2 regions of the Pseudomonas sp. Eqa60 genome follow, and region 2 is predicted to be linked to the other one. Evidence: predicted binding sites of a transcription regulator. Region 2 holds the regulator's gene; the other holds the start of a gene.
What was found. The regulator sigma-54, encoded in region 2, starts transcription at its own class of promoters, with help from an activator protein. The targets are predictions, from matches to a motif close to ANTGGCATNNANNTTGCTNT.
Positions count from the first base shown of each region.

Region 1: the regulator sigma-54 is predicted to act here: its motif matches at 4,532-4,551, upstream of KI242_RS09845 (CmpA/NrtA family ABC transporter substrate-binding protein).

Region 1 covers NZ_AP024342.1:2,155,603-2,171,720, reverse strand. Annotated here, with positions in the region: gene KI242_RS09865 (diguanylate cyclase) at 1-125, opposite strand, end outside; gene rlmKL (bifunctional 23S rRNA (guanine(2069)-N(7))-methyltransferase RlmK/23S rRNA (guanine(2445)-N(2))-methyltransferase RlmL) at 261-2,525, opposite strand; gene KI242_RS09855 (ribosome modulation factor) at 3,070-3,285, shown strand; gene KI242_RS09850 (quinone-dependent dihydroorotate dehydrogenase) at 3,419-4,438, opposite strand; gene KI242_RS09845 (CmpA/NrtA family ABC transporter substrate-binding protein) at 4,671-5,882, shown strand; gene KI242_RS09840 (ANTAR domain-containing protein) at 5,898-6,473, shown strand; partial or broken gene KI242_RS09835 (nitrate/nitrite transporter) at 6,818-8,028, shown strand; gene KI242_RS09830 (bifunctional protein-serine/threonine kinase/phosphatase) at 8,036-9,706, shown strand; gene nirB (nitrite reductase large subunit NirB) at 10,097-12,550, shown strand; gene nirD (nitrite reductase small subunit NirD) at 12,547-12,864, shown strand; gene KI242_RS09815 (nitrate reductase) at 12,864-15,581, shown strand; gene cobA (uroporphyrinogen-III C-methyltransferase) at 15,591-16,118, shown strand, end outside.
Region 2 covers NZ_AP024342.1:1,108,949-1,125,066, forward strand. Annotated here, with positions in the region: partial or broken gene KI242_RS04845 (ZIP family metal transporter) at 1-401, shown strand, start outside; gene KI242_RS04850 (HPr family phosphocarrier protein) at 431-703, opposite strand; gene rapZ (RNase adapter RapZ) at 720-1,577, opposite strand; gene ptsN (PTS IIA-like nitrogen regulatory protein PtsN) at 1,580-2,044, opposite strand; gene raiA (ribosome-associated translation inhibitor RaiA) at 2,057-2,362, opposite strand; gene KI242_RS04870 (RNA polymerase factor sigma-54) at 2,488-3,981, opposite strand; gene lptB (LPS export ABC transporter ATP-binding protein) at 4,164-4,889, opposite strand; gene lptA (lipopolysaccharide transport periplasmic protein LptA) at 4,889-5,434, opposite strand; gene lptC (LPS export ABC transporter periplasmic protein LptC) at 5,421-5,993, opposite strand; gene KI242_RS04890 (HAD family hydrolase) at 6,003-6,527, opposite strand; gene KI242_RS04895 (KpsF/GutQ family sugar-phosphate isomerase) at 6,527-7,501, opposite strand; gene KI242_RS04900 (ATP-binding cassette domain-containing protein) at 7,766-8,575, shown strand; gene mlaE (lipid asymmetry maintenance ABC transporter permease subunit MlaE) at 8,575-9,372, shown strand; gene mlaD (outer membrane lipid asymmetry maintenance protein MlaD) at 9,372-9,839, shown strand; gene KI242_RS04915 (ABC transporter substrate-binding protein) at 9,851-10,504, shown strand; gene KI242_RS04920 (STAS domain-containing protein) at 10,501-10,809, shown strand; gene KI242_RS04925 (BolA family protein) at 10,926-11,165, shown strand; gene murA (UDP-N-acetylglucosamine 1-carboxyvinyltransferase) at 11,188-12,453, shown strand; gene hisG (ATP phosphoribosyltransferase) at 12,583-13,218, shown strand; gene hisD (histidinol dehydrogenase) at 13,373-14,701, shown strand; gene hisC (histidinol-phosphate transaminase) at 14,704-15,756, shown strand; gene KI242_RS04950 (DUF4198 domain-containing protein) at 15,790-16,118, opposite strand, start outside.

The DNA of each region.
Region 1 (16,118 bases), 1.0 Mb from region 2:
GTGGACCAGGCCAAGAGCCCGGTGAGGATGCCGCCCGCAACCAGGACCAGCACCGCCACCAGCCAGGCAGATACCTCTTCACTTATGAAACCCAGGATTTTCGGGCGTACAACATGCAGAGGCATAAGCAGAACTCATCACGCCAGCGAGTTTGGGCATCATCCGGACCAAGTGTGAGTTATAGCTATTAGCCACTAATTTGACCAGCGCTAAACAGCCCCGAAACCTGAAAAAACAGGCCTCGGGGACATATCCGGCCATCAGCGTGCGGTGACTTTCCAGGCACGGTGGATTTTGCCGTTGCGGGCGAAATCCGGATCGATGGTTTTCGCCGTGATTTCCTCGATCTGGTAGCGCGCGGCGAGGTTTTCATCCAACTGGAACTTGCGGAAGTTGTTGGAGAAATACAGCACGCCCCCCGGCGCCAGGCGTGCCATGGCCAGGTCCAGCAACTGCACCTGGTCACGCTGCACGTCGAACACCCCTTCCATGCGCTTGGAGTTGGAGAAGGTCGGCGGGTCGATGAAGATCAAGTCGAACTCGTCACGGCAGCTGTCCAGCCAGGCCATCACATCGCCCTGCTCCAGGCGGTTCTTGTCGGAGAAACCGTTGAGCGAGAAATTGCGGCGTGCCCAGTCCAGATAGGTTTTCGACAGGTCGACACTGGTGGTGCTGCGCGCGCCGCCCTTGGCCGCGTGCACACTGGCGGTGGCGGTGTAGCAGAACAGGTTGAGGAAACGCTTGCCCGCCGCCTCTTGCTGAATACGCATGCGCATCGGCCGGTGATCGAGAAACAGCCCGGTATCCAGGTAGTCGGTAAGGTTCACCAGTAGCTTGATCCCGCCTTCACGAACTTCGGTGAACTGGCCCTGGGCACTCTGGCGCTCGTACTGCTTGGTGCCGCTCTGGCGCTCGCGACGCTTGATCACCACCCGGCTCTTGTCGACATTCAACGCCTGGGGAATCGCCGCCAGGGCATCGAACAGACGTGCCTGGGCCTTTTCTGGGTCCACCGATTTGGGCGCCGCGTATTCCTGCACGTGCACCCAATCCTGGTAGAGGTCGATGGCCAGGGAGTATTCCGGCATGTCGGCATCGTAGACACGGTAGCACTCGATGCCCTCGCGCTTGGCCCACTTGCCCAGTTGCTTGAGGTTCTTTTGCAGGCGGTTGGCGAACATCTGCCCGCCCTCGCTCAGGCGCGCCTGTTCGACCACGGGAGCAGGAGCCGGGGCCGGCTTGATCGGGTTGCCATTCTTGTTGTACTGGCGCACGGGTGCTTCGTCCGCGGCGGCCTGGGCCTGCTCGCGTTCCACCTGGCGCTGCTCGGCGGTGCGGCGCTCGCCGGTGACGAACTGATCCGGCAGGACCTTGATCAGCAGCAGCTTGCAGGGCAAGGCGCCGTTCCAGAACGAGTACTGTTTGTGGCTGCGGATGCCCATGCGCTTGCCCAGGTCCGGGGCGCCGGTGAACACCGCCGCCTCCCAGTTCAGGCAGGCCTGGCGCAGGCGCTCGCCGAGGTTCTGGTAGAGGTACAGCAGGCTGGCTTCGTCACCCAGGCGCTCGCCGTAGGGTGGGTTGCAGATCACCAGGCCTTTCTGGTTCTGGTCCGGGCGCGGCTCGAAGGTGCCCACTTCGCCCTGGTAGATCTTGATCCACTCGCTCAGGCCGGCGCGCTCTACGTTGTTGCGGCCGGGCTGGATCAGACGCGGATCGGCTTCGTAGCCGCGGATCCACAGTGGTGGCTTGGCCAGGCCGGCCTGGGCCCGGGCCAGCGCTTCGTCGTGCAGCTTGCGCCACAGCGCCGGCACGTGGCCGAGCCAGGCAGTGAAGCCCCATTGTTCACGCTTGAGATTGGGGGCGATGTCGGCGGCGATCATCGCCGCCTCCACCAGGAAGGTACCCACGCCACACATCGGGTCGGCCAGGGCGCCGCCTTCGGCAGCGATGCGCGGCCAGCCGGAACGGATCAGGATCGCCGCCGCCAGGTTTTCCTTGAGCGGCGCGGCGCCTTGCTGCAGGCGGTAGCCGCGCTGGTGCAGGCTGTGGCCGGAGAGGTCCAGGGAGAGGATGGCTTCGCCGCGGTCCAGGCGCAGGTGGATGCGCAGGTCGGGGTTGAGCTTGTCCACCGAAGGGCGCTCGCCGGTCGGAGTGCGCAGCTTGTCGACAATGGCGTCCTTGACCTTCAGGGCGCCGAAGTGGGTGTTGTCGATGCCCGAGCCATGGCCGCTGAACTCCACGGCCAGGGTGCCGTCGGCCAGCATGTGGTCCTGCCAGTCGACATCCAGCACGCCGTGGTAGAGATCCTCGGCGTCCTTCATCGGGAAGCGCTTGAGCACCAGCAGCACCCGGTTGGCCAGGCGCGACCACAAGCACAGGCGATAGGCTGTCTCCATGTCGGCCATGCCGCGCACGGCAGAAGTGTGCTCACGCGCTTGCTCAAGGCCAAGCCCGACGGCTTCCTCGATCAGCAGGCCTTCAAGGCCTTTGGGACAGGTGAGGAAGATTTCGTAACGATCCGACATGGGAATACCAGGGCCTTTAGCAATAAGTGAACGGGCAACGCATCGCCCGTTCGGTTTTCAATCAAGCGCTTTTCTTCAAGAGCGCTCGTGTGGCGCGAAACTGCGCCGTCCCACCCCGGCAGGCTGGCTTTCTTGCAGGGCAAAAGAGCTTAGAGGCCGGGACAGATAAAAAGTCAGGGCAACAAAATGACATAAGTCGACCCTTCGTCGAATAGTAGTTGAGTGCAACCGTTCGACATTCTCACTAAAGCATTAACCTCATCATCTAGTGAGAGGCTGATCACAGGGGGCTTTGCGTGACAGGCACGATACAAAACCGCCCCAGGCTTATGGCCTGGACAGCATTATCGTTACGTCCTTATGACAAAACGATCATTCACTTGCTGTGACCTATTGGTTAGAACTCAACACAGGTTGGCGCCGCAACGGCGTCAACATCAAGGCTCGCGACGCCGGCAGCGAGCACCAACGGCAGAAGCAATCTGCCCGACCTCAACGAAGGTCGACGGGACATAAAGCAGTCAACAAGTGAGGGAAACACCCTATGAGAAGACTAAAGCGTGATCCGTTGGAAAAAGCGTTTTTACGCGGATATCAGTATGGCGTTAATGGCAAGTCCCGTGAGCTTTGCCCATTTACTCTACCGTCGGTACGCCAAGCCTGGATTAACGGCTGGCGAGAAGGACGCGGCGACAACTGGGACGGTATGACAGGCACTGCGGGCATTCACAGACTCAACGAACTTCGCGCTGTCGGCTGATCAGGGCACATTCCGACACCTAAAACTTGAATAGATGACGACTTAACCACGCACGCCCCATCCGGGCGGCGGGCTTCGGCCCAGGGGCTCCTTCGAGGAGCCCTTTTTTATGCCCGCGTGCTGTCCTTCCCTCTCAGCCCATGGCCGCGATGGCATCCACCGACTCGCGAATCAGCGCCGGCCCCTTGTAGATGAACCCCGAATACAGCTGCACCAGGCTGGCGCCCGCAGCGATCTTCTCAGCCGCGTGCTTGCCTTCGGTGATGCCGCCCACGGCGATGATCGGCAAACGGCCGGCCAGTTCAGCAGCCAGTACCTTGACCGTGTGGGTGCTCTTTTCCCGTACCGGTGCGCCGGACAGGCCGCCGGCCTCGGCGCCGTGCTCCAGGCCTTCGACACCTTCACGGCTCAAAGTGGTGTTGGTGGCGATCACTGCATCCATGCCGGTTTCAAGCAGAGCGCGGGCCACTTCCACGGTTTCCTCGTCGCTCATGTCCGGAGCGATCTTGATGGCCAGCGGTACACGCTTGCCGTGGATCGCAGCCAGTTCCTGTTGGCGCTGGCTCAAGGCCGCCAGCAGTTGCTTGAGCGACTCGCCAAATTGCAGGCTGCGCAGGCCCGGGGTATTGGGCGAGCTGACGTTGACCGTGACATAGCTGGCGTGGGCATAGACCTTGTCCAGGCAGATCAGGTAATCATCCACCGCCCTCTCCACCGGGGTGTCGAAGTTCTTGCCGATATTGATCCCCAGCACGCCTTTGTATTGCGAGGCCGCGACCCGTGCCAGCAGGTTGTCGACCCCCAGGTTGTTGAAGCCCATGCGGTTGATGATGGCCTCGGCCTGGGGCAGGCGGAAGATCCGCGGCTTGGGGTTGCCCGGTTGCGGGCGTGGGGTGACGGTGCCGATCTCGACAAAACCAAACCCCAATTGGGCGAAGCCGTCGATGGCTGCGCCGTTCTTGTCCAGGCCCGCAGCCAGCCCTACCGGGTTCGCAAACTCCAGGCCCATGACCTTGACCGGCATCTGCGCCGGGGCCTTGCACAACAGCCCGTTAAGGCCCAAACGCCCGCCCGCGCCGATCAGGTCCAGGGACAGATCGTGGGAGGTTTCCGGGGAGAGTTTGAACAACAGCTGGCGGGCCAGGGTATACATGGGCGGGATGAACTCGGTTGGCGGCGAAATAGGGCGCCGATTATAGCCGGCCCCGGGGCTTGCAGGCGAGGCGCGAAGTGAAATCCCCGCCGGGCTGGCATATGCCTTGCACTCTCATGTGCATGCAGACCTCGGCCAAGGGCGGCTGAGGTCCCAGGACAATGGCGTCGTCACCCGCCCCGGCCTCACCCGGTCGGCGGGTACGACGCTTTTTTATGCAAGGTGCCACGTCATGACCGATCTCCCCAACACCCCGCTGGCCTGGGTCAACGGCAGTGATGCCCCGGAAAAGTCCGCCATCGACCTGGGCTTCATGGCCCTGACCGATTGCGCCTCAGTGGTGGTCGCCGCCACCCAGGGCTTTGCCCAGCCCTACGGGCTGACTCTGAACCTAAAGCGCCAGAGCTCCTGGGCCGGGCTGCGGGACAAGCTGGTGAGCGGCGAACTGGACGCCGCCCACAGCCTGTATGGACTGATCTACGCGGTACACCTGGGTATCGGCGGCACCAACCCCTGCGACATGGCAGTGCTCATGGGTCTGAACCAGAATGGCCAGAGCATCAACCTATCCCGGGAGCTGCAGAACCTCAAGGTGACCAGCCCTGAGACATTGGACCGCCATGTGCACCAAAGCCGGGCACGACTGACCTTCGCCCAGACCTTCCCCACCGGTACCCACGCCATGTGGCTGTACTACTGGCTGGCCAGCCAGGGTATCCACCCGCTGCAGGATGTCGACAGCGTAGTGGTGCCGCCACCGCAGATGGTGGCTCATCTGCAGGCCGGGCGCATCGATGGGTTCTGCGTCGGCGAACCCTGGAGCGCCAGTGCAGTGCAGCAGGATCAGGGTTTCACCCTGGCCACCAGCCAGGCGATCTGGCCGGATCACCCGGAAAAAGTCCTCGGCTGCACCCGCGCCTTCGTCGAGCAATACCCGAACACCGCCCGGGTCCTGGTGATGGCGATTCTCGAAGCCAGCCGCTTTATCGAGCAAAGCCCGGAAAACCGCCGCAGCACCGCCCAGTTGCTGAGCGCTGCCGATTACCTGAATGCACCGCTGGACTGCATCGAGCCGCGGCTGCTGGGGGATTACGCCGACGGCCTGGGCAATCGCTGGCAGGACCCCCACGCCCTGCGTTTTCACCATCATGGCGCCGTCAACCTGCCCTACCTGTCCGACGGCATGTGGTTCATGACCCAGTTCCGCCGCTGGGGCCTGCTGCGGGAAGACCCGGATTACCTGGGCGTCGCTCGCCACGTGCAGCAGCTGGAGCTGTACCGCGAAGCCGCCACCGCGCTGGGCATCGCCGCCTGGGGCCAGGACATGCGCAGCAGCCAGTTGATCGATGGCAAGGTGTGGGACGGCTCTGAGCCTGCCGCCTATGCCCGCAGCTTCCGCCTGCATGCGATGAACGGCACCCCTCCCCTTGTTGCCCAGCGCTGATCGGAGCCCGCGACCATGCTGCGTATCCTGCTGATCAACGACACAGCGAAAAAAGTCGGAAGGCTCAAGGCCGCCCTCAGCGAAGCCGGTTTCGAGGTGATTGACGAATCCGGCCTGACCATCGACCTGCCGGGCCGCGTCGAAACGGTGCATCCGGACGTGATCCTGATCGATACCGAGTCACCCAGCCGCGATGTCATGGAGCAAGTGGTGCTGGTCAGCCGCGATCAACCCCGGCCCATCGTGATGTTCACCGATGAACACGATCCGGGGGTAATGCGCCAGGCGATCAAGTCCGGGGTCAGCGCCTACATCGTCGAGGGCATCCAGGTCCAGCGCCTGCAGCCTATCCTCGACGTGGCCATGGCGCGCTTTGAAAGCGACCAGGCCCTGCGCGCGCAACTCCAGGCCCGGGACCAGCAACTGGCCGAGCGCAAGCGCATCGAACTGGCCAAGGGCCTGTTGATGAAGATGAAGGACTGCGACGAAGAACAGGCCTACACCCTGATGCGTCGCCAGGCCATGAGCAAACAGCAGAAGCTGATCCAGGTCGCGGAACAGATCATCGCCATGCAGGAACTGCTGGGCTGACCTGCGCCCCGTAGGAGCCGGCTTGCCGGCGAATAGGCCTCTGAACCTTGTGCCAGTCTTGAGGGTGCCTTCGCTGGCAAGCCAGCGCCTACAGCGAACCTGCCCATGCGAGCCAGCATCGGCCGCAGGTTGGCGCGGCTCTTGCTATCAGATCCACACCGGTAACCAACGGCGGTTGCCCCACCTACGACAAAGACGTCGCGCGCCCTGCTCGCCCTCAACGAGCCGGGTGCCGACGTTTTTTCGTTTTGGCCCCACTGACCGGGGTCGGTGGCGCGGCCGTGGCGGCGCTCCACCTGCAAGCTCATGACGACTCCAACGACTCTTATCAGCTGAGGTGCGCGATGAATTCAAGCTTCTGGAAATCCGGCCACACCCCGACCCTGTTCGCGGCCTTTCTGTATTTCGACCTGAGCTTCATGGTCTGGTACCTGCTGGGCCCCTGGCGGTGCAGATCGCCGCCGACTTGCACCTGAGCACTCAGCAACGCGGACTGATGGTGGCCACGCCGATCCTCGCCGGCGCAGTGCTGCGCTTCATCATGGGCCTGCTGGCCGATCGCCTGTCACCCAAGACCGCCGGCCTGATCGGCCAGGTGATCGTCATCGGCGCGCTGTTCATGGCCTGGAAGCTGGGCATCCACAGCTATGAGCAGGCGCTGCTGCTGGGGGTATGCCTCGGCATGGCCGGGGCTTCCTTCGCCGTGGCCCTGCCTCTGGCCTCGCAGTGGTACCCGCCGCAGCACCAGGGAAAGGCCATGGGCATCGCCGGCGCCGGCAACTCCGGCACGGTGTTCGCCGCCCTGCTGGCACCGGTACTGGCAGCGGCCTATGGCTGGAGCAATGTGTTCGGCCTCGCCCTGATTCCCCTGCTGGTGACCCTGGCGCTGTTCGCCTGGCTCGCCAAGAACGCCCCCCAACGGCCCCAGGCCAAGTCCATGGCCGACTACTTCAAGGCCCTGGGTGATCGTGACAGCTGGTGGTTCATGTTCTTCTACAGCGTGACCTTCGGCGGCTTCATCGGCCTGGCCAGCGCCCTGCCTGGCTACTTCAACGACCAGTACGGTCTGAGCCCGATCTCCGCAGGCTACTACACCGCCGCCTGCGTCTTCGGCGGCAGCCTGATGCGCCCTCTGGGCGGCGCCCTGGCCGACCGTTTCGGCGGTATTCGCACCTTGCTCGGCATGTATAGCGTGGCGGTGGTGTGCATCGCCGCCGTGGGCTTCAACCTGCCCAGTTCCTATGCGGCGCTGGTGCTGTTCGTCTGCACCATGCTCGGTCTCGGCGCAGGCAATGGCGCGGTATTCCAACTGGTGCCGCAGCGCTTTCGCCGGGAAATAGGGGTCATGACCGGGCTGATCGGCATGGCCGGCGGCATCGGCGGTTTTGCCCTGGCGGCGGGCATGGGTGCGATCAAGCAGAGCACCGGCAGCTATCAACTGGCGCTGTGGCTGTTCGCCAGTCTCGGGGTCCTGGCCTGGTTCGGCCTGCACGGGGTCAAGCGCCGCTGGAGAACCACCTGGGGCTCCGCCGCCGTGACTGCGGCGCGGGTCTGAGGGCGTCATGGGCCTGCAATTGAGCCACGCCGAGGCCAGCGCCACCGGACCGCGGGCGGAAAATCAGGACGCCCTGCGCCGGGTCACCCCGGCGCCGGACCTGGCCGCAAGCAAAGGCCTGTTGTTCGCCATCGCCGACGGTGTGAGCCAGTGCGCCGACGGCGGCCTCGCCGCCCGTTCAAGCGTGCAGGCCCTGGCCCTGGACTACTACGCCACCCCGCAAACCTGGGCTGTGGCCCAAGCCCTGGAACGCCTGCTGGTCGCCCAGAATCGTTGGCTCCAGGCCAACGGCGGCGGCCAGCCACTGCTCACCACCCTCAGCGCTTTGGTGTTGCGGGGCCGGCGCTTCACCCTGGCCCATGTCGGCGACTGCCGGGTCTACCGCTGGCACCGGCAGCAGTTGCAACGCATCAGCCAGGACCACGTCTGGGAGCAACCGGGCATGCAGCATGTGCTCAAGCGTGCCCTGGGCCTGGACCAACATCTGGTGCTGGACTTCCTCGACGGCGAACTGCGCCAGGGCGAAAGCTTCCTGATGCTCAGCGATGGAGTCTGGGCCACCCTGGGCGACAGCGCCATCGCTGCCATTCTGCGTGACCAGACGGACCCGGACAGCGCTGTACAGACCCTGGTCCGCGCCGCCCACCTGGCAGGCAGCCAGGACAACGCCAGCGCGCTGCTGGTGCGAGTCGATGAGCTCGGCGAAAGCAGCCTCGGTGACGCCCTGCTGCAGCTGCAGCAATGGCCCCTGCCGCCGCCGCTGAAACCCGGCCAGCGCTTCGAGGGCTGGCAAGTCGAGGCATTGCTCAGCCACAGCCAGCAGGCCTTGCTGTATCGGGTACACGACGAACAGCAACAAACCTGGCTGCTGAAGACCTTGCCCCCGGCCCTGCACAACGACCAGACGGCCTGCCAGGGACTGCTATGCGAAGAATGGCTGCTGCGCCGCGTTGCCGGGCGTCACTTTCCCCAGGTACACCGCGCAACTTCACGCCAGCACCTGTACTACCTGATGCGCGAATACCCGGGCCGCACCCTGGCACAACTGCTTCGCCAGAACGGCCCCTTGCCCCTGGCCCAGTGGCAGCCCCTGGCCGAGCATCTGCTACGGGCAATCGGTCTGCTGCACCGGCGGCAGATCCTGCACCGGGATATCAAACCGGACAACCTGCTGCTGGGGGACGATGGCGAACTGCGGGTACTGGATTTCGGCCTGGCGTACTGCCCCGGCCTCTCGGCGGACCCGGCACACCTGCTACCCGGCACCCCGAGCTTTATCGCCCCGGAAGCCTTCGACGGTGAACCTCCCGGCCCGCAACAGGACCTCTATGCGGTAGGCGTCAGCCTGTACTACCTGCTGACCGGGCACTACCCCCACGGCGAGATCGAAGCCTTCCAGCGCCCGCGTTTCGGCGCAGCGACGAACCCCGGCCGCTACCGCCCGGACCTGCCGGAATGGTTGGCACAAAACCTGGAGCGCGGGGTGAATGCCGATCCGGCACAGCGCTACGAAACTGCCGAAGAATGGCTGCTGGCGCTGGAACAGGGCGAACGCCGCAGCTTGAGCACCAGATCGCGGCCATTACTGGAACGCGAACCGCTGAAAGTCTGGCGCGGCATCGCCCTGCTCGCCTTGCTGCTCAACCTGATCTTGTTGCTGTCACTGCTGCATCACTGAGGCCATCGGGTGGGTGGCCTTGCCCCTCAAACTCCCGACAAACCTCAGGCCCCTGCGTCCCTAGGAGCCGTTGATCCAAACGCGACCCGATCTGCCACAAAGAGCCGAAACAGGGCATAGCGTCTCAATTCAGTGCAACAGCCGAGATCAGCACGCACAGAACCTTCATCAAAGCTCAATAAAACCAGCACCTCGGCCACTTGGCACAGGCGCTGCATTGCGTCAGGCAACAGACATAAAGCCCGGCCTTCAACGACGAAGGCAGGCTTCCCGAGAGAACGGGATCGGACAAAGGCGTCCTCGTCAGGCCACTGACGGGACGCCTTTTTTGTTTGCGCGCATTTTGTCGAGCCAGGCGTCACTGACCCTGCCTGAGCTCCGGAGAAGCCCATGAAAAGACTCAAACTGGTGATGATCGGCAACGGCATGGCCGGGGTCCGCACCCTGGAAGAACTGCTCAAGCTGAGCGATGAGCTGTACGACATCACGGTCTTCGGCGCCGAACCCCACACCAACTACAACCGCATCCTGCTGTCGCCGGTGCTGGCCGGTGAACAGACGTTCGAGGACATCGTCCTCAACGACCTGGACTGGTACCTGGACCACCACATCAAGCTGCTGCTCAACCGCAAGGTGGTAGAGATCGACCGGATCAGGCGCCGGGTGATCGCCGAGGACGGCAGCGAAGCCGAGTATGACCGTCTGCTGATCGCCACCGGCTCCACGCCCTTTATCCTGCCGATTCCCGGCAAGGACCTGCAGGGGGTGATCGGCTATCGCGACATTGCCGACACCCAGGCGATGATCGACACGGCCAAGACTCACACGCATGCGGTGGTGATCGGCGGCGGCCTGCTGGGGCTGGAGGCCGCCAACGGCCTCAAGCTGCGCGGCATGGATGTGACCGTGGTGCATATCGGCGAATGGCTGCTGGAACGACAACTGGACCAGACCAGCGGCCAGTTGCTGCAAAGCGCCCTGGAAAGCCGCGGCCTGAAGTTCCGCCTGTGCGAACAGACCCAGGCCCTGATCGATGCCGGCAATGGTCGGGTCGGGTCGGTGCAGTTCAAGAATGGCGAGATCATCCCCGCCGATCTGGTGGTGATGGCCGCCGGCATCCGCCCCAACACCGAGCTGGCGGAACGGGCCGGCCTGCCCTGCAACCGCGGGATACTGGTCAACGACACCCTGCAAACCTTTGACCCGCGCATCTACGCCATCGGCGAGTGCGCCAACCACCGCGGTATCGCCTACGGCCTGGTGGCGCCGTTGTTCGAACAGGCCAAGGTCTGCGCCAACCACCTGGCCCAACTGGGCTTCGCCCGCTACCAGGGCTCGGTGACGTCCACCAAGTTGAAGGTCACTGGCATCGATCTGTTTTCCGCCGGGGATTTCATGGGTGGCGACGGTACCGAAACCATCACCCTCGCCGACCCCATTGGCGGGGTCTACAAGAAGCTGGTGATCAAGGACGACGTGCTGGTCGGCGCCTGCCTGTATGGCGACACCGCGGATGGCGGCTGGTACTTCCGGCAGATCCGCGAGCAGCAGGCCATCGGCGAGATCCGCGACCACCTGATGTTCGGTGAGAACGCGTTGGGCGACGTCGGCCATCAGGGCCAGGACAAGGCCATGAGCATGGCCGACACTGCCGAGGTCTGTGGCTGCAATGGGGTGTGCAAGGGCACCATCGTCAAGGCCATTCAGGAACAGGGGCTGTTCAGCGTCGACGAGGTCAAGAAGCACACCAAGGCCGCCAGCTCCTGCGGCTCCTGTGCCGGGCTGGTGGAACAGATCCTGATCAATACCGTGGGCGGCGCGGCGGACGTCAAGCCGAAAAGCGAAAAAGCCATCTGCGCCTGCAGCGACCTGAACCACGGGCAGATCCGCCAGGCGATCCGCGACCAGCACCTGCTGACCATCGCCGGCACCATGAGCTACCTCAACTGGCGCACCCCTAACGGCTGTGCCACTTGCCGTCCGGCGCTGAACTACTACCTGATCTCCACCTGGCCGGGGGAAGCCCGGGACGATCCGCAATCGCGGCTGATCAACGAACGGGCCCACGCCAACATCCAGAAAGACGGGACCTACTCGGTGGTGCCGCGGATGTGGGGCGGCGTGACCAATCCGTCCGAGCTGCGACGCATCGCCGATGTCGCCGACAAGTACCAGGTGCCCATGGTCAAGGTCACCGGCGGCCAGCGCATCGACCTGCTGGGCATCCGCAAGGAAGACTTGCCCGGAGTCTGGAAAGACCTGGACATGCCGTCCGGCCACGCCTACGGCAAATCCATCCGCACCGTGAAGACCTGCGTCGGCAGCGAGTTCTGCCGCTTCGGCACGCAGAACTCCACCCAGCTGGGAATCGAGCTGGAACACGACCTGTTCAACATGTGGTCGCCGCACAAGGTCAAGCTGGCGGTCTCCGGTTGCCCGCGCAACTGCTCGGAAGCCGGGATCAAGGACGTGGGCATCATCGGCGTCGATTCGGGCTGGGAGATGTACATCGGCGGCAACGGCGGGATCAAGACCGAGGTGGCGGAGTTTTTCGTCAAGCTCAAGACCGCCGAAGAAGTGCGCGAATACAACGGCGCCTTCCTCCAGCTGTACCGCGAAGAAGCCTTCTACCTCGAACGCACCGTGCACTACCTGCAACGGGTCGGCATGGAACACGTGAAAAAGGCCGTGCTGGAAGACCCGCAGCGGCGCAAGGCGTTGAACGAGCGCCTGCAGTTTTCCCTGTCCTTCGAGCAGGACCCATGGCAACAGCGCCTGGCCGAGCCGCAGCTGAAAAAAGAGTTCGAGTCGATCCCCGTAAAACAACTGGAGGTGCCGGCATGAACTGGCTGGATATCTGCGCCCTGGAAGAGATCAATACCCTGGGCTCGCGCATCATCAAGGGCCCCAAGGGCGATATCGCGATTTTTCGTACCAGCGATGATCAAGTCTTCGCTCTCGACGATCGCTGCCCGCACAAAGGCGGCCCCCTGTCCCAGGGGTTGATCTACGGCAAGCGCGTGGCCTGCCCGCTGCACAACTGGCAGATCGACCTGGAATCGGGCCAGGCCCAGGCCCCAGACCACGGCTGCGCCCACCAGCATCTGGCCCGAGTGGAAAGCGGCCGGGTGCTGCTGGCCCTGCAGGATGCCGGGTAATGGAGCGCCAGAGCACGGCCTCGACCTGCTGCTACTGCGGGGTCGGCTGCGGGGTACTGATCGAGCATGACGGCCGGCATATTCTCGGGGTCAGTGGCGACCCGACGCACCCGGCCAACTTCGGCAAACTGTGCAGCAAGGGCGCCAGCCTGCACCTGACCGGCGACCACGCGGCCCGCGCGCTGTACCCGGAACTGCGCCTGGGCAAGGCCCTGGCCCGCAACCGCTGCGACTGGGACAGCGCCCTGGAACATGCCGCCGGGGTGTTCGCCCAGGCCATCGCCGGGCACGGCCCGGACAGCGTGGCGTTCTATATTTCCGGGCAACTGCTGACCGAGGACTACTACGCCTTCAACAAACTGGCCCGGGCCCTGGTGGGCACCAACAACATCGACAGCAATTCCCGGCTGTGCATGTCTTCGGCGGTGGTGGGCTACAAGCGCAGCCTGGGGGCCGACGCGCCGCCGTGCAGCTATGAGGATCTGGAGCAAAGCGACTGCGTGATGATCGTCGGTAGCAACATGGCCTACGCCCATCCGGTGTTGTTTCGTCGCCTGGAACAGGCCAAAAGCCAACGCCCACAGATGAAAGTCATAGTGATCGACCCGCGTCGTACCGACACTTGCGACCTGGCTGACCTGCACCTGGCGATCTTGCCCGGCACAGATGTCGCTTTATTTCACGGCATCCTTCACCTGCTGCTGTGGGAGGACTGGATCGACCGGGATTTCATCCAGCAACACACCGAGGGCCTGGTGCAGCTCAAGGCGCTGGTCCGCGACTACACCCCGCCGATGGTGGCCCAGCTGTGCGGCATCAGCCTCGAGCAATTGCAGGAATGCGCCCAGTGGGTGGGCAGTGCGCCAAGTTTTCTGTCCCTGTGGTGCATGGGCCTGAACCAATCCAGCGCCGGCAGCGCGAAAAACAGTGCATTGATCAACCTGCACCTGGCCACCGGGCAAATCGGCCGCCCCGGTGCAGGCCCCTTCTCGCTCACCGGTCAGCCCAATGCCATGGGTGGGCGCGAAACCGGCAGCTTGAGCAACCTGCTGCCTGGACACCGCGAGGCTGCCGACCCGGAACACCGCGCCGAAGTCGCCGCCTACTGGGGCGTGGAGCAACTTCCCGCCAGCCCTGGCTTGAGCGCAATGGAGCTGTTTGAACAGATGCGCAGCGGCCGCATCAAGGCCTTGTGGATCGCCTGCACCAACCCGGCGCAATCCCTGCCGGACCAGAACCGAGTGCACGAGGCGCTGCTGAACTGCCCTTTCGTGGTTCTGCAGGAAGCCTTTGCCACCACCGAAACCGCGGCATTCGCCGACCTGTTGCTGCCAGCCGCCAGTTGGGGCGAAAAACAAGGCTCGGTGACCAACTCCGAGCGCCGGGTTTCCCATGTCCGCCAGGCCGTTGCCGCCCCCGGCGAGGCCCGAGCGGATTGGGCGATCACCGTGGATTTTGCTCAACGCCTGGAGCGATTCCTGCGCCCCGGCCTGCCGAGCCTGTTTGCCTTCGATAGCGCCGCCCGGGTGTTCGATGAGTACAAGGGCCTGACCCGCGGCCGCGACCTGGATCTGAGCGGCCTCAGCCACGAGTTGCTCGACCGCCTCGGCCCACAACAATGGCCCTTCCCTGAAGGCGCGACCCAGGGTACTGAGCGCCTGTATGTACACGGGATCTTTCCCACCGCCAATGGCCGTGCGCGTTTTGTCAGCGACCCTTATGTAGCAGCCAAGGAGCAGCGGGACGCACGCTTCCCCCTGACCCTGATCACCGGCCGCCTGCGCGACCAATGGCACGGCATGAGCCGTACGGGCACTGCGGCGCAGTTGTTCGGCCATGTCAGCGAAGCCTTGCTGAGCCTGCATCCGGACGAACTGCGGCGCCAACGCCTGCGAGATGGAGAACTGGTGAACCTGAAGAGCCGGCGCGGCAGCGTAATCGTGGCAGTGACCGGCGATGACAGCGTGCGCCCCGGGCAAGCCTTCCTGCCCATGCACTTCGGCGATCGCTTCCTCAAGGGCGGGGTCAATGCCGTCACCCAGCCCGCCTTCGACCCCTTGTCCAAACAGCCGGAACTCAAGCACAGCGGCGTGCGCCTGGAACCGGTGCAACTGCCTTGGCAACTGTTCGTGCTGATTGAAGGTGATGTGCAGGCGCATTTCCGGGCCCTACGCCCTCTTTGCCAGGCTCTGGCCTATGTCAGCCTCAGCCTGACCGGTCGCGAGCGCCCGGCACTGGTGATTCGCGCCGCCCATGCGCAAGCACCACAAGCGGCACTGCTTCAGGCCATCGACCGGCAATTGCAGCTCGACACAGGCCCGGTACTGGCCTACGACGACCTCCGCCGGGCCATCGGCAAGCGAGTGCGGATCGAACAGGGGCGAATTATCGCCATCCGCTTGTCCGGGGAAACCCTGGCACAGCATTGGCTGCACGAGCTGTGGCAGCAAGGCCGCGCCGATGAACAACTAAGGCGCTGGCTGCTGGCGCCGATGAGTGCACCGCCAGACGCCAGCGGCCTGGGAGGACAACAGGAGCGCATCTTGTGCAATTGCAGGAACGTCAGCCACAGCGCGGTCTGCGCCGGAATCGCGCAAGGCCTGGATATGGAACAACTGAAACAGCAACTGGGTTGCGGCAGCCAATGTGGCTCCTGCGTGCCGGAGATCAAGCGCCTGCTCGCGGCTTGCGTGCAACCTGTCGTCGCCCTGGAGTGAGGAAACCCTATGAATGCAAAAGTCTGGTTGGTAGGCGCTGGCCCCGGAGACCCGGAGCTGCTGACCCTCAAGGCCGTACGCGCCCTCGGTGAGGCCGATGTGGTGCTGATCGATGACCTGGTGAACCCTGCCGTGCTGGAGCATTGCCCCGGGGCGCGTGTGATTCCGGTGGGCAAGCGCGGCGGTTGTCGCTCGACGCCCCAAGCCTTTATCTACCGCTTGATGCTGCGCTACGCCCGACAGGGCCGCTGCGTAGTGCGCCTCAAAGGCGGCGACCCGTGCATTTTCGGGCGTGGCGGCGAGGAGGCGCAGTGGCTCAAGGCACGGGGCATCGAAGTGGAGCTGGTAAACGGCATAACCGCCGGCCTGGCAGGTGCCACACGCTGTGATATTCCCCTGACCCTACGCGGCGTTGCTCGAGGCGTGACTCTGGTAACTGCTCATACGCAGGACGACAGCCAACTGAACTGGCAGGCGCTGGCACACAGCGGAACGACCCTGGTGATCTACATGGGCGTGGCGAAGCTGGCGGAGATT
Region 2 (16,118 bases):
CCCACAACATTCCTGAAGGGATGGCGGTGGGGGTGTCGGCCGGAGGCGGCATGCCGGATGCGGACAGCCTGGCCATGGGCATTGCCCTGCAGGATGTACCGGAAGGCCTGGTGATTGCCCTGGTATTGGCGGGGGCGGGGATGTCGCGGGTCAAGGCATTCCTGATTGGTGCGGCTTCAGGTCTGGTGGAACCGGTCTTTGCCTTGCTCTGCGCCTGGCTGGTGAGCCTGGCGCAGGTATTGCTGCCCCTGGGCCTGGCCCTGGCGGCGGGGGCGATGCTGCTGGTGGTCACTCATGAAGTGATTCCGGAGTCGCGTCGCAATGGTCATGACAAGCTTGCCAGTCTTGGCCTGTGTATCGGTTTCTGCCTGATGATGGTCATGGATACGGCACTCGCCTGAGAGCCGTATGGTGAGGGGCCCGCCCGGGCCTACTCGCCTTCGTCGAAGAAGTTGTTGATCAGTGCCACCAGCGCATCCATCGCTTCCTGTTCCTGCTCGCCTTCGGTCTTCAGGTGGATCCTGGTGCCCTTGCCGGCGGCCAGCATCATCATGGCCATGATGCTTTTGCCATCGACCATGGAATCCGGGGTCCTGCCGGCGCGGATCTGGCAGGGAAACTGCCCGGCCACGCCGACGAACTTGGCCGAGGCACGGGCATGCAGGCCCAGTTTATTGATGATCTCGATTTCCAGAGCTGGCATCGCGGGGTAGATCCTTTCAGCTAAGGTCGCGGTGGCGAACCTGGACGTTCTTCAGGGATTTTTGCAGGACCTGGCCCAGGCGCTCGGTCAGGTACACGGAGCGGTGGTGCCCGCCGGTGCAGCCGATGGCGATGGTCACATAGGCGCGGTTGCTGGCGGCAAAGCGTGGCAGCCATTTGAGCAGGTAGCTGGAGATGTCCTGGAACATTTCCTCGACATCGGGTTGCGCCGCCAGATACTCGGCCACGGGCGCATCCAGGCCTGATTGGGCGCGCAACTCGGGCTTCCAATACGGGTTGGGCAGGCAGCGCACGTCGAACACCAGGTCTGCATCTACCGGCATGCCGCGCTTGAAGCCGAAGGACTCCACCAGGAACGCGGTACCGGGTTCCGGCTGGTTCAACAGTCGCAGCTTGATGGTGTCGCGCAGCTGGTAAAGGTTCAGGTTGGTGGTGTTGACCTTGAGATCGGCCAGGTCGACGATCGGCCCCAGCAGTTGGGTTTCATCGTGGATGGCTTCGGCCAGGGAGCGGTTGGCGCTGCTCAGCGGGTGGCGCCGACGGGTCTCGGAGAAGCGCTTGAGCAGGGTCTCTTCGTCGGCATCCAGGTACAGCACATCGCACTGGATATGCCGGCTGCGCACTTCTTCCAGCAATTCGGGGAATCGCGACAGATGACTGGGCAGGTTGCGGGCATCGATGGACACCGCCACCAGCGGTTGCGCCAGTTCGGTGTGGATCAACGCACGTTCAGCCAGTTCCGGCAGCAAGCCGGCTGGCAGGTTGTCGATGCAGTAGTAGCCGTGGTCCTCGAGAACATCGAGGGCGGTGCTTTTACCTGAGCCGGAGCGGCCGCTGACGATGATCAAACGCATGATTACTGACCGTTTTGCTCGTCCAGAACGACCTGATACAAGGCTTCGTTGCTGGTGGCGCTGCGCAGCCGGTCACGGACTTCCTTGCGATCGAGCATGCTGGCGATCTGCCGGAGCAGTTCCAGGTGTGCATCGGTCGCGGCTTCCGGAACCAGCAGGACGAACAGCAGGTCGACCGGTGCGCCATCGATGGCGTCGAAATCGATCGGAGCGTCCAGGTGCATCAGCGCACTGATGGGCGACTCGCAGCCTTTGAGGCGGCAGTGGGGAATGGCGATGCCGTTGCCAAAACCGGTGGAACCGAGTTTTTCACGGGCAATCAGGCTCTCGAAGACATCCTGCATCTCCAGATCAGGCACTTCACGGCTGATCAGGTTGGCAATTTGTTCGAGGGCGCGTTTTTTACTGCCGCCCGGCACGTTCACCAGGGAACGGCCGGGGGTCAGGATGCTTTCAAGTCGGATCATGGGAGGGGAGTGTTAGCGACCCGTGCCTTGGAGAAGGTGGAGTTGCTTTTCCTTATGCTTTTTCAGTTGGCGGTCAAGCTTGTCCGTGAGCAGGTCGATTGCGGCATACATATCGTCATGTTCTGCGTTGGCAACGACCTCCCCACCGTGGATGTGCAGGGTGGCTTCGATTTTCTGCTTCAGCTTCTCGACAGCCATGGTGACCTGCACATTGGTAATCTTGTCGAAGTGCCTCTCCAGCCGGTCGAGTTTTTCGCCGATGTAGACGCGCAGGGGTTCAGTCACTTCGAGTTGGTGTCCACTGATGTTGACTTGCATACAGCTTCTCCTTCGTTGCCAGTGCATAACGCGGCAGGCTGGGTTGCCTGCCACCTAGACTACGTTTGAAAACGACACCGGGCCCTTTTCAAACACACTCTGAAACGCTGTGGCCAGCCCTGCGGCTACATCAACCGCTTACGTTCGCTGGAAGGCGCGATCCCAAGGGATTCGCGGTACTTGGCGACGGTACGACGGGCTACCTGAATGCCTTGTGCCTCCAGTAAACCAGCGATCTTGCTGTCACTCAACGGCTTTTTCTGATTTTCCGCGGCCACCAATTTTTTGATGATCGCGCGGATCGCCGTGGACGAGCATTCACCGCCTTCCGAAGTGCTGACGTGGCTGGAGAAAAAGTATTTCAGCTCATATATGCCCCGTGGGGTATGCATGAATTTTTGCGTGGTCACCCGGGAAATCGTCGATTCGTGCATGCCCACCGCCTCGGCGATATCGTGCAGAACCAGCGGCTTCATCGCTTCATCGCCATATTCGAGAAAGCCGCGCTGGTGCTCGACGATCTGGGTGGCGACCTTCATCAGGGTTTCATTGCGGCTTTGCAGGCTCTTGATGAACCAGCGGGCTTCCTGCAACTGGTTGCGCATGAAGGTGTTGTCGGCGCTGGTGTCGGCGCGGCGTACAAAACCGGCGTACTGGGCGTTGACCCGCAGGCGCGGCACGGATTCCTGGTTCAGTTCCACCAGCCAGCGTTCGTTGTCCTTGCGCACTATGACGTCCGGGACCACGTATTCGGCTTCGCTGGATTCGATCTGCGAACCGGGACGGGGGTTGAGGCTCTGCACCAGCTCGATGACCTGGCGCAGCTCATCTTCCTTGAGCTTCATGCGCCGCATCAGCTGGCTATAGTCGCGGTTGCCCAGGAGGTCGATGTAGTCACTGACCAGGCGCTGGGCCTCGCCCAGCCAGGGCGTTTTCGCCGGCAGCTGGCGCAGTTGCAGCAACAGGCACTCGCCCAGGTTGCGGGCGCCGATGCCCGCAGGTTCGAATTGCTGGATGCGGTGCAGGACGGCTTCTATCTCGTCCAGTTCGATGTCCAGTTCCGGATCGAAGGCTTCGAGGATCTCCTCGAGGGTTTCGTCCAGGTAGCCCTGATTGTTGATGCAGTCGATCAGGGTCACGGCAATCAGGCGGTCGGTGTCCGACATCGGCGCCAGGTTCAGTTGCCAGAGCAGGTGGCTCTGCAGGCTCTCGCCCGCCGAAGTGCGGGTGGTGAAGTCCCACTCGTCGTCATCGCTGCTGGGCAGGCTGCTGGCGCTGGTCTGGTAGACGTCTTCCCAGGCGGTGTCGACCGGCAGTTCGTTGGGGATGCGCTCGTTCCACTCACCGTCCTCGAGGTTGTCCACCGTGGGGGCGGTTTCCTGGTAGGAGGGCTCCTGGATCTCGGTATTGGGTTTGGACTCGGTGTTGTCGGCCAGGGGGTCGCTGTTGTCGAAGTCGTCGCCTTCTTCCTGGCGTTCGAGCATCGGGTTGGACTCCAGGGCTTCCTGGATTTCCTGTTGCAGGTCCAGGGTCGACAATTGGAGCAGGCGGATGGCCTGTTGCAGCTGCGGTGTCATCGTCAGCTGCTGGCCCATTCTAAGGACTAGCGATGGTTTCATGGCAGGGGCTTAACACCTTATTTGCCGGCGCACATGCGCCATCCACTACAGGGCGCCGGAGCGCCAAACATAAGCAAATTATATGCCTGAAACTGAAGTGTTTGCCTAGAGCGCTGTAACAATAAAGTTTGTAGGGTTTTATTGTTCCCGGCGCCCTGGCGTCCAGCCCAACACATCAGCCCTTACAGGCGGAACTCATGGCCCAGATAGACTTCCTTGACCAGTTCGTTGGCCAGGATGGTCTCGGAGTCGCCTTCGGCGATCAGTTGCCCGTCGTTGACGATGTAGGCGGTCTCGCAGATGTCCAGGGTTTCCCGGACGTTGTGGTCGGTAATCAGCACCCCGATGCCCTTGGCCTTGAGGTGGTGGATGATCTGCTTGATATCGCCCACCGAGATCGGGTCGACACCGGCGAAGGGTTCGTCCAGCAGGATGAACTTGGGCGCGGTGGCCAGGGCCCGGGCGATCTCCACGCGGCGCCGCTCACCACCGGACAGGCTCATGCCGAGGTTGTCGCGGATGTGGTTGATGTGGAATTCCTGCAGCAGGCTTTCCAGTTCCTGGCGACGGCCGGCCTTGTCGAGCTCCTTGCGGGTCTCGAGGATGGCCATGATGTTGTCGGCCACCGACAGCTTGCGAAAGATCGAGGCTTCCTGGGGCAGGTAGCCGATACCGGCGCGTGCGCGGCCGTGCATCGGTTGGTGGCTGACATCCAGGTCGTCGATCAGGACGCGGCCCTGATCGGCCTGGACCAGGCCGACGATCATGTAGAAGCAGGTGGTCTTGCCGGCGCCGTTGGGGCCGAGCAGGCCGACGATCTGACCGCTGTCGATGGACAGGCTGACATCACGCACGACCTGGCGGCTCTTGTAGCTCTTGGCCAGATGCTGAGCTTTCAGAGTTGCCATTACTGGGCCTTTTGCTCGTCGGTTTTCTTTTTCGGCTGGATGACCATGTCGATCCGCGGACGCGGCGCGGTAACCGAGCTGCCATTGGCGCGACCGGCGTTGGCAACCTGCTTGACGGTGTCGTAGACGATCTTCTCGCCTTCGGTGGTATTACCGTCGTTGATGACCTTGGCCTTGTCGATCAGCACGATGCGGTTCTGCTGGGCATGGTACTGGATGGTCACGGCGTAGGCCTGGACCGGTTTCGGGTCGGTCTGCTTCTGCAGTTGCTCGAAGTAGGCGAGGTTGCCCACCGAGGTCACCACGTCGATTTCACCGGTCTTGGACCGGGTGATGGTCACGGTGTTGCCGGTGATCTTCATCGAGCCCTGGGTGATGATGACATCGCCCTTGTAGGTGGCCACGCCGTTCTTGTCGTCCAGCTGGGCGTCGTCGGCCTGGATGCGGATCGGCTGTTGGCTATCGTTCGGCAGAGCCCAGGCGCTCACGCTTCCCAGTGCTGCGCCCAGACTGAGCAAAATAGGGAGGGTTTTAACGAGCCTCATACTGTCCTCTTACGTTCGATAGCAGGTTCATCCTGCCGTCTTTCAAATACGCTTTCATTCCCTTGGCCGTAGTCACGCCGCCGGCGCCGTCGATTCTAACGGCTTGCTCGGTCTGCGCATATTGCTTCTGCGGGAATACTGTCATGCGGGTCGTGGTGATCAGCAGGTTGCGGTTGTGCTCGTCGGTGCGGGAAACCCGTACCGAATCGATCAGCTCGACCTCGGTGCCGTCCGGGTTGACCTCGCCGCGTTCGCTCTGGACATGCCAGGGGAACGTGGTGCCACGGTACATCTGCAGGTCCGGCTTGGTCAGCAGGGTCACTTCGCTGGCCTTGACGTGCTCGACCTTGTCCGAGGTCATTTCGTACTGCAGTTTGCCGTCGGGCAGGTACTGCACGCTGCGGGCGTTGATCACGTAGTAGTCAATGGCGCTTTCGTCGACCTGGGCCACCGGCTTGTCGAGGAAGCGTTCCGGGCTGATGTTCCAGTAACCGACCGCTGCGAACAGCAGGGCGATGGTCCCGAAGATCAGGATGTTGCGAATCTTTTTGCTCAGCATGGGAAGGCTCTATAAGTAAGCGGCATTGGCTGCTTCAAGGCGGTCCTGGGCACGCAGGATCAGTTCGCAGAACTCGCGGGCGGCACCTTCGCCGCCGCGGGCCACCGTGACGCCGTGGGCGTGTTCGCGGACAAACGCTGCGGCATTGGCCACCGCCATGCCCAGCCCCACGCGGCGGATCACCGGCAGGTCGGGCAAATCGTCGCCCAGATAGGCGACCTGTTCATAGCTTAGGCCCAGTTGGCCAAGAAGCTCGTCCAATACCACCAGCTTGTCTTCGCGGCCCTGGTACAGGTGGGGAATCCCCAGGTTCTTGGCCCGGCGCTCTACCACCGGGGTCTTGCGCCCGCTGATGATCGCCGTCTGTACGCCGGCTGCCATGAGCATCTTGATGCCCTGGCCGTCCAGGGTGTTGAAGGTCTTGAACTCGCTGCCGTCTTCGAGGAAGTACAGGCGCCCGTCAGTCAGCACGCCGTCGACATCGAATACCGCCAGCTTGATGTTTTTACCGCGTTGCAGCAGGTCGGCACTCATCACATCACTCCCGCGCGCAGCAGATCGTGCATGTTCAAGGCGCCGATTGGCCGGTCTTCCTTGTCCACCACCACCAGGGCGCTGATCTTGTGGTCTTCCATGATTTTCAGGGCTTCGGCGGCCAGCATGTCGGCACGTGCGGTCTTGCCATGAGGGGTCATCACCGAATCGATGGTGGCATGGTGTATATCGATGGCCCGATCCAGGGTGCGACGCAGGTCGCCGTCGGTGAAGATCCCGGCCAGGCGGCCGTCGGCCTCCAGGATCACGGTCATGCCCAGGCCCTTGCGGGTCATTTCCATGAGCGCGTCCTTGAGCAGGGTGCCGCGTTGCACCTGGGGCAGATCGCTGCCTTCGTGCATGACGTTCTCCACCTTGAGCAGCAGGCGACGGCCCAGGGCACCACCCGGGTGGGAGAAGGCAAAGTCCTCGGCAGTGAAGCCCCGGGCTTCCAGCAGCGCCACGGCCAGGGCGTCGCCCATGACCAGGGCGGCGGTGGTCGAGGAGGTCGGTGCCAGGTTCAGCGGGCAGGCTTCGTGCTCGACGTGGACGTTGAGGTTGACATCAGCCGCCTTGGCCAGCGGCGACTCGGGGTTGCCGGTGAGGCTGATCAACTGGATGCCCAGACGCTTGATCAGGGGCAGCAGGGTGACGATTTCGTTGGTGGAGCCGGAGTTGGAGAGGGCCAGGATTACGTCATCGCGGGTGATCATGCCCATGTCGCCATGGCTGGCTTCGGCAGGATGGACGAAGAAGGCCGTGGTCCCGGTGCTGGCCAGGGTAGCGGCAATCTTGTTGCCGACGTGCCCGGACTTGCCCATGCCGACCACCACTACGCGGCCTTTGCTGGCCAGAATCATCTCGCAAGCGCGTACGAAATCTGCGTCGATATGGGGCAGCAAGCCTTCTACTGCCTGTAGTTCGAGGCGGATGGTGCGTTGTGCTGATTGAATCAGGTCGCTGGATTGGCTCATGTCTGAAATCGTATAGCCCGATGAAAAGGCGGCGATTATAGCGGTAATGAACAAATCCCTCACGCAAGTTCGTCAGGCTTTGTCTGCCGGGCGTGAGGAAAGTCTGGTTTTTGCCTGTCGTCGACCTGAACGGGGGTGGCGTCGGCCTTGGGGGCTCCGTATCAGCAGTGATATAGTTCGCCGCCAGTTCGGCCTGCCCAGGGGCATGTACTCCCGGCAGGGAGCCAAGCGTCCGAGTGATAGGCTGCATCGCAAGGAGTTTAGATGAGTGCCGATAACGCCTACGCGGTCGAGCTGAAGGGACTGTCCTTCAAGCGCGGTACGCGCAGCATTTTCAATAACGTGGATATCCGTATTCCGCGGGGCAAGGTCACCGGCATCATGGGGCCTTCCGGCTGTGGGAAGACCACCCTGTTGCGCTTGATGGGCATGCAGTTGCGGCCCAGCAGCGGCGAAGTGTGGGTCAATGGCCAGAATCTGCCGAGCCTATCGCGCAGCGATCTGTTCGACGCGCGTAAGCAGATGGGCGTGCTGTTCCAGAGCGGCGCACTGTTCACCGACCTGGACGTGTTCGAGAACGTGGCCTTTCCGCTGCGGGTGCACACCCAACTGCCGGACGAAATGATTCGTGACATCGTCCTGCTCAAGTTACAGGCGGTGGGCTTGCGCGGCGCGGTCGACCTGATGCCCGACGAGCTGTCCGGCGGCATGAAGCGCCGGGTCGCCCTGGCCCGGGCGATTGCCCTGGATCCGCAGATCCTCATGTACGACGAGCCTTTCGTGGGCCAGGACCCCATTGCCATGGGCGTTCTGGTGCGCCTGATCCGGCTGCTCAACGATGCCCTGGGTATCACCAGCATCCTGGTTTCCCACGACCTGGCGGAAACCGCGAGCATTGCCGACTACCTATATGTAGTGGGCGATGGCCAGGTGTTGGGCCAGGGAACTCCCGAAGAGCTGATGGACTCCGATAATCCGCGTATCCGTCAGTTCATGAAGGGCGATCCCGACGGCCCGGTGCCGTTCCACTTTCCAGCGACGGACTACCGCGCAGATCTTCTGGGGAAGCGCTGATGCGCAAAATATCGCTAATCGAGAGGGTTCGCCTCTTCGGTCGCTCAGGCATCGATGTCCTGGCGGTACTGGGGCGTTCCACGCTGTTCCTGTTCCATGCGCTGCTGGGCCGCGGTGGCATAGGCGGCAGCTTTGGCCTGCTGGTCAAGCAACTGCACTCAGTGGGCGTGATGTCCCTAGTGATCATTGTCGTGTCCGGGATCTTCATCGGCATGGTGCTGGCGCTGCAGGGCTTCAATATCCTTTCCAGCTACGGTTCGGAGCAGGCGGTGGGGCAGATGGTGGCCCTGACCCTGTTGCGGGAGCTGGGGCCGGTAGTGACTGCGCTGCTGTTCGCCGGGCGTGCCGGTTCGGCGCTGACCGCGGAAATCGGCAACATGAAGTCCACCGAGCAGCTCTCCAGCCTGGAGATGATCGGTGTCGACCCGCTCAAGTACATCATTGCGCCGCGCCTGTGGGCCGGCTTCATTTCCCTGCCGTTGCTGGCGATGATTTTCAGCGTGGTGGGCATCTGGGGCGGTTCGTGGGTCGCTGTCGACTGGCTGGGAGTCTACGACGGCTCCTACTGGGCGAACATGCAGAACAGCGTGACCTTCAGTGGTGACGTGCTCAACGGTGTGATCAAAAGTATTGTTTTTGCGTTTGTAGTGACCTGGATCGCCGTTTTCCAAGGCTATGACTGTGAGCCCACTTCAGAGGGGATCAGCCGTGCCACTACCAAGACCGTGGTGTATGCCTCGTTGGCCGTACTCGGCTTGGACTTTATTCTGACCGCCTTGATGTTTGGAGATTTCTGATGCAAAACCGCACCCTGGAAATCGGTGTCGGCCTTTTCCTGCTGGCCGGCATCCTGGCTTTGCTGTTGCTTGCCCTGCGAGTCAGTGGCTTGTCTCCAACCGCGAGCACCGATACTTATAAACTTTACGCCTACTTCGACAATATCGCCGGTTTGACGGTCAGAGCCAAAGTGACCATGGCCGGCGTGACCATCGGCAAGGTCACGGCGATCGATCTGGACCGTGACAGCTTCACTGGCCGGGTAACGATGCAATTGGAAAAGCGCGTGGATAATCTGCCGACTGACTCCACTGCATCTATCCTGACTGCTGGCCTGTTGGGTGAAAAATACATCGGTATCAGCGTGGGCGGGGAAGAAGCCTTGCTCAAGGATGGTGGAACCATTCACGACACCCAGTCGTCGCTGGTGCTGGAGGACCTGATCGGTAAATTCCTGCTCAATACCGTTAGCAAAGACGCCAAATGAGGAGTTTTTCGATGATATCTATCTTGCGACGTGGCCTGTTGGTGCTGCTGGCGGCTCTGCCGTTGCTGGCCAACGCGGCAAGCACGCCTTCCGCGCATGATCTGGTGCAGGACACGACCACCCGTCTGCTCGCTGACCTGGCGGCCAATAAAGAGAAGTACAAGCAAAGCCCGAACGACTTCTACAATGCCTTGAACAGCATCGTCGGTCCTGTGGTGGATGCTGACGGCATTTCCCGCAGCATCATGACCGTCAAGTATTCGCGCAAGGCCACGCCGGAGCAGATGGTGCGCTTCCAGGAAAATTTCAAGCGCAGCCTGATGCAGTTCTATGGCAATGCCTTGCTGGAGTACAACAACCAGGGCATCACGGTTTCTCCGGCCAAGGATGAAAGCGGCACCCGCACCAGCGTCGATATGCAGGTCAAGGGCAACAACGGCGCGATCTACCCAGTGTCCTACACCCTGGAAAAGATCAACGGTGAGTGGAAAGTGCGTAACGTGATCATCAACGGCATCAATATCGGCAAGCTGTTCCGTGATCAGTTCGCCGACGCGATGCAGCGCAATGGCAACAACCTGGACAAGACCATCGACGGCTGGGCCGGTGAGGTGGCCAAGGCCAAGGAAGTGACCGAAGACGCTGCACAAAAGGCTGCGCAATGAGTGAATCGGCCGTGCGCCTCGGTGACGCCGGGGAACTGTTGATCAGCGGCGTGCTGGATTACCGCAGCGGCCCGGGCCTGCGCAAGCAGGGCCAGGCACTGATCAAGTCGAGCCAGGCACCGGCGCTGGTGCTCGATTGCTCGGCGGTGGAGAAGTCCTCCAGCGTCGGCCTCGCGCTGCTACTGGCCTTCATGCGTGATGGCCAGGCACTGGGCAAGGCGGTGAGCGTTCGTGCGCTGCCCGAGGACATGCGCGAGATCGCCGAGGTCTCCGGAGTCACCGAAATCTTCGCCCATCCCCAATAACCCACATCTCTATATAGAAGCCCCCCGTCAGAGTCCTGCTATGCGGGGTTCGCAGGCGCGGGGCTTTTTTGTATGATGTCCGACCCGCGCGCACAGGGCGCCGATTGAGGTTGAGCATGCAGGCCAACGAAGTGAAGAGCTTTCTTGAGGGAAAGCTGCCCGGAGCTCAGGTAGAAGTTGAGGGCGAAGGCTGCAACTTTCAGCTGAACGTGATTAGCGACGAACTGTCGGCCTTGAGCCCGGTGAAGCGTCAGCAGAGCATCTATGCCCATTTGAATCCATGGATTGCCGATGGCAGCATCCACGCGATCACCATGAAATTTTTCAGCCGCGCGGCCTGGGCCGAGCGCACCTGAGCCCAAGGGCGTCGAGACTGTTATGGATAAATTGATTATTACCGGCGGCGTTCGCCTTGATGGCGAGATCCGCATTTCCGGGGCCAAGAACTCCGCGCTGCCGATTCTGGCGGCAACCCTGCTGTGCGATGGCCCGGTCACCGTGGCCAACCTGCCGCACCTGCACGACATCACCACCATGATCGAGCTGTTCGGTCGCATGGGCATCGAGCCGGTGATCGACGAGAAGCTCAGCGTCGAAATCGACCCGCGTACCATCAAGACCCTGGTGGCACCCTACGAGCTGGTGAAAACCATGCGCGCCTCGATCTTGGTACTGGGCCCGATGGTTGCCCGTTTCGGCGAAGCCGAAGTGGCCCTGCCTGGCGGTTGCGCCATCGGCTCGCGTCCGGTGGACCTGCACATCCGCGGCCTGGAAGCCATGGGCGCGGTGATCGACGTCGAAGGCGGCTACATCAAGGCCAAGGCGCCTGAGGGTGGCCTGCGCGGCGCGAATTTCTTCTTCGATACCGTGAGCGTGACCGGTACCGAGAACATCATGATGGCTGCAGCCCTGGCCCGTGGCCGCAGCGTGCTGCAGAACGCCGCTCGTGAACCAGAAGTCGTGGACCTGGCGAACTTCCTGATCGCCATGGGCGCGAAGATTTCCGGCGCCGGCACCGACACCATCACCATCGATGGCGTCGAGCGTCTGCATTCGGCGATCTACAAGGTCATGCCTGACCGTATCGAAACCGGCACCTACCTGGTGGCCGCTGCGGTCACCGGCGGCCGCGTCAAGGTCAAGGACACCGATCCCACCATCCTTGAAGCCGTTCTGGAAAAGCTCAAGGAAGCCGGCGCTGAAGTCACCACCGGCAGCGACTGGATCGAGCTCAACATGCACGGTAAGCGCCCCAAGGCGGTCAACGTGCGTACCGCTCCGTACCCGGCGTTCCCCACCGACATGCAGGCGCAGTTCATTTCCCTGAACGCGATTGCCGAAGGCACTGGCGCGGTGATCGAGACCATCTTCGAAAACCGCTTCATGCACGTCTATGAGCTGCACCGCATGGGCGCCAAGATCCAGGTCGAAGGCAACACCGCCATCGTTACCGGTACCGAAATCCTCAAGGGCGCGCCTGTCATGGCTACCGACCTGCGGGCTTCGGCCAGCCTGGTGATCTCGGCCCTGATGGCCGAAGGCGACACCCTGATCGATCGCATCTACCACATCGACCGTGGTTACGAGTGCATCGAAGAGAAGCTGCAGATGCTCGGCGCCAAGATCCGTCGCGTACCGGGCTAGTTGCATGACGGGCACAGGGAGGTGCCCACTGCCGAATCTGTTCCACGTCGAGCCTGTCTTCAGGCTCGACGCATGTCTGGCGCCGTTTGCGTCCGGGCATCAGTCGCCGCATAAGGACTTACGTTACTCATGTTGACCATCGCACTGTCCAAGGGCCGTATCCTCGACGACACGCTGCCGCTTCTGGCTGAAGCGGGCATCGTGCCAACCGAGAATCCGGACAAGAGCCGCAAACTGATCATCCCCACGACCCAGGACGATGTCCGCCTGTTGATCGTGCGTGCCACTGACGTGCCGACCTATGTCGAGCATGGCGCTGCCGACCTCGGGGTGGCCGGCAAGGACGTCCTGATGGAATACACCGGCCAAGGCCTGTATGAGCCACTGGACCTGCAGATTGCCCAGTGCAAGCTGATGACTGCCGGTGCCATTGGCGCCGCAGAACCCAAGGGCCGCCTGCGCGTGGCCACCAAGTTCGTCAACGTAGCCAAGCGCTACTACGCCGAGCAGGGTCGTCAGGTGGACATCATCAAGCTCTACGGTTCCATGGAGCTGGCGCCGCTGATCGGCCTGGCCGACAAGATCATCGACGTGGTCGACACTGGCAATACCCTGCGGGCCAACGGCCTGGAACCCCAGGAACTGATTGCTACCATCAGCTCCCGCCTGGTGGTCAACAAGGCATCGATGAAGATGCAGCACGCCCGTATCCAGGCGTTGATCGATACCCTGCGCAAGGCAGTGGAATCGCGACACCGCGGCTGATTCACATGCGTGGCCTTGAGCCGCGCCCATCTATCCGCGTCATAGCCAGAATGCTCAGGTGCCCACGCGGATGGCTTGGTAGTCTTGCGGCGCCTGAGCTTTGCAAATCCAAGCTTGCCCTTTTGTGCATTCGCCAATCATTGAGGCCTTCGCTATGACCGCTCCGACTGCAATTCGCCGACTCAACGCTGCCGACCCGGATTTCGCCCGTCATCTGGATCATCTGCTGAGCTGGGAAAGTGTCTCTGACGATTCGGTCAATCAGCGGGTGCTGGACATCATCAAGGCCGTGCGCGAGCGCGGCGATGCGGCGCTGGTGGAGTTCACCCAGCGTTTTGACGGCTTGCAAGTGGCCTCCATGGCAGACCTGATCCTGCCGCGCGAGCGCCTGGAGCTGGCCCTGACCCGGATCACCGTGGCCCAGCGCGAAGCCCTGGAAAAGGCCGCGGCGCGGGTGCGCAGCTACCACGAGAAGCAGAAACAGGACTCCTGGACCTACACCGAGGCCGACGGCACGGTGCTGGGCCAGAAGGTCACGCCGCTGGACCGCGCCGGGCTGTACGTACCGGGGGGCAAGGCGTCCTACCCGTCGTCGGTGCTGATGAACGCGATTCCGGCCAAGGTGGCGGGCGTTACCGAGGTGGTGATGGTGGTGCCGACCCCGCGTGGCGAGGTCAACGAACTGGTGCTGGCTGCCGCCTGCATCGCCGGGGTCGATCGGGTGTTCACCATCGGCGGCGCCCAGGCCGTGGCCGCGCTGGCCTACGGCACCGAAAGCGTGCCCCAGGTGGACAAGGTTGTCGGCCCGGGCAACATCTATGTGGCCACCGCCAAGCGCCATGTGTTCGGCCAGGTCGGCATCGACATGATCGCCGGCCCGTCGGAAATCCTGGTGGTCTGCGACGGCCAGACCGACCCGGACTGGATCGCCATGGACCTGTTCTCCCAGGCCGAGCACGACGAAGACGCCCAGGCGATCCTGGTCAGCCCGGATGCCGAGTTCCTGGATAAAGTCGCGGCGAGCATCGCCAAGCTGCTGCCAACCATGGAGCGCGCACAAATCATCAACACCTCGATCAATGGCCGTGGAGCCCTGATCAAGGTCCGCGACATGCAGCAAGCCATTGAAGTGGCCAACCGCATTGCCCCCGAGCACCTGGAGCTGTCCGTGGCCGACCCGCAAGCCTGGCTGCCGCAGATCCGCCACGCCGGGGCGATCTTCATGGGCCGCCACACCAGCGAAGCGCTGGGGGATTACTGCGCCGGGCCGAACCACGTGCTGCCGACTTCCGGCACCGCGCGTTTCTCGTCGCCGCTGGGGGTGTATGACTTCCAGAAACGTTCGTCGATCATCTTCTGCTCCGAGCAGGGCGCCTCTGAACTGGGCCGCACCGCCTCGGTGCTGGCCCGTGGCGAGTCGCTGACCGCCCACGCCCGCAGCGCCGAATACCGCATCGTCGACGACCAAGATCAGGGGCAATGAACATGAGCAAATTCTGGAGTCCGTTCGTCAAGAACCTGGTGCCCTACGTGCCGGGCGAACAACCCAAGCTGACCAAGCTGGTCAAGCTCAACACCAATGAAAACCCCTATGGCCCGTCGCCCAGGGCCCTGGCGGCGATGCAGGCCGAACTCAACGACAACCTGCGTCTGTACCCGGACCCCAACAGTGACCTGCTCAAGCAGGCGGTAGCCAGTTACTACGGGGTGCAGGGTAACCAGGTGTTCCTCGGCAACGGTTCCGACGAAGTCCTGGCGCACATTTTCCACGGCCTGCTGCAGCAGGAAAAACCGCTGCTGTTCCCGGACATCAGCTACAGCTTCTACCCGGTGTATTGCGGCCTGTACGGCATCGAGCACGAAGCGGTGCCGCTGGACGAGCAGTTCCAGATCCGCGTGGCCGACTACGCCAGGCCCAACGGCGGGATCATCTTCCCCAACCCGAATGCGCCCACCGGCTGCCTGTTGGCCCTGGATGCGGTGGAGCAGATCCTCAAGGCCAGCCCGGATTCCGTGGTGGTGGTGGATGAGGCCTACATCGACTTCGGCGGCCAGACCGCCATCAGCCTGGTGGATCGCTACCCGAACCTGCTGGTGACCCAGACCCTGTCCAAGTCGCGCTCCCTGGCCGGCTTGCGAGTGGGCCTGGCGGTAGGGCACCCGGATCTGATCGAGGCCCTGGAGCGGGTCAAGAACAGCTTCAACTCCTACCCGCTGGATCGCCTGGCGATCGTCGGAGCGGCTGCGGCCTTCGAGGACCGTGAGTACTTCGCCAAGACCTGCCAGCAAGTGATCGACAGTCGCGAATGGGTGGTGGCGCAGTTGCAGGCCAAGGGCTTCGAAGTGCTGCCGTCGGCGGCCAACTTCATCTTTGCCCGCCACCCGCGGCACGACGCAGCCGGCCTGGCGGCCAAGCTGCGCGAGCAAGGGGTGATAGTGCGCCACTTCAAGCAGCAGCGGATCGCTCAGTTCCTGCGGATCAGCATCGGCACACAGGAACAGAACCAGGCGCTGATCGACGGCCTGGGCGAGCTGTAGTCCAGGCGCCTGGCTTCCGAGGTGGCCGTACCTTTATTCGTGGTGCGGCTCGCCGAGGAAGGTCAGGGAGCTGAACAGGCCGCGTGAGGCCACATCCGGGTTGTCCTTGAGCGCTACCTCCAGCTCTGCGGCAATCACGTTCAAGCCTTCGTTCCTCACCAGCACTTGGGCACGTCCCTGGGCATCGGTCTCGGTGCTCAGGGTGCTCGGTGCATTGCGGTAATCGCCAATCAACTTCACCCCGGCCACGGGCTGCCCATCCAGCAGCACCCGCACCGGCAGGTTCTTGCCCGGGCCGACGGTCAGCGGGTCGACTTCCGGCAGGATCACCAGCTTGAGCTGTTCCAGCTTGGGCAGCTTCG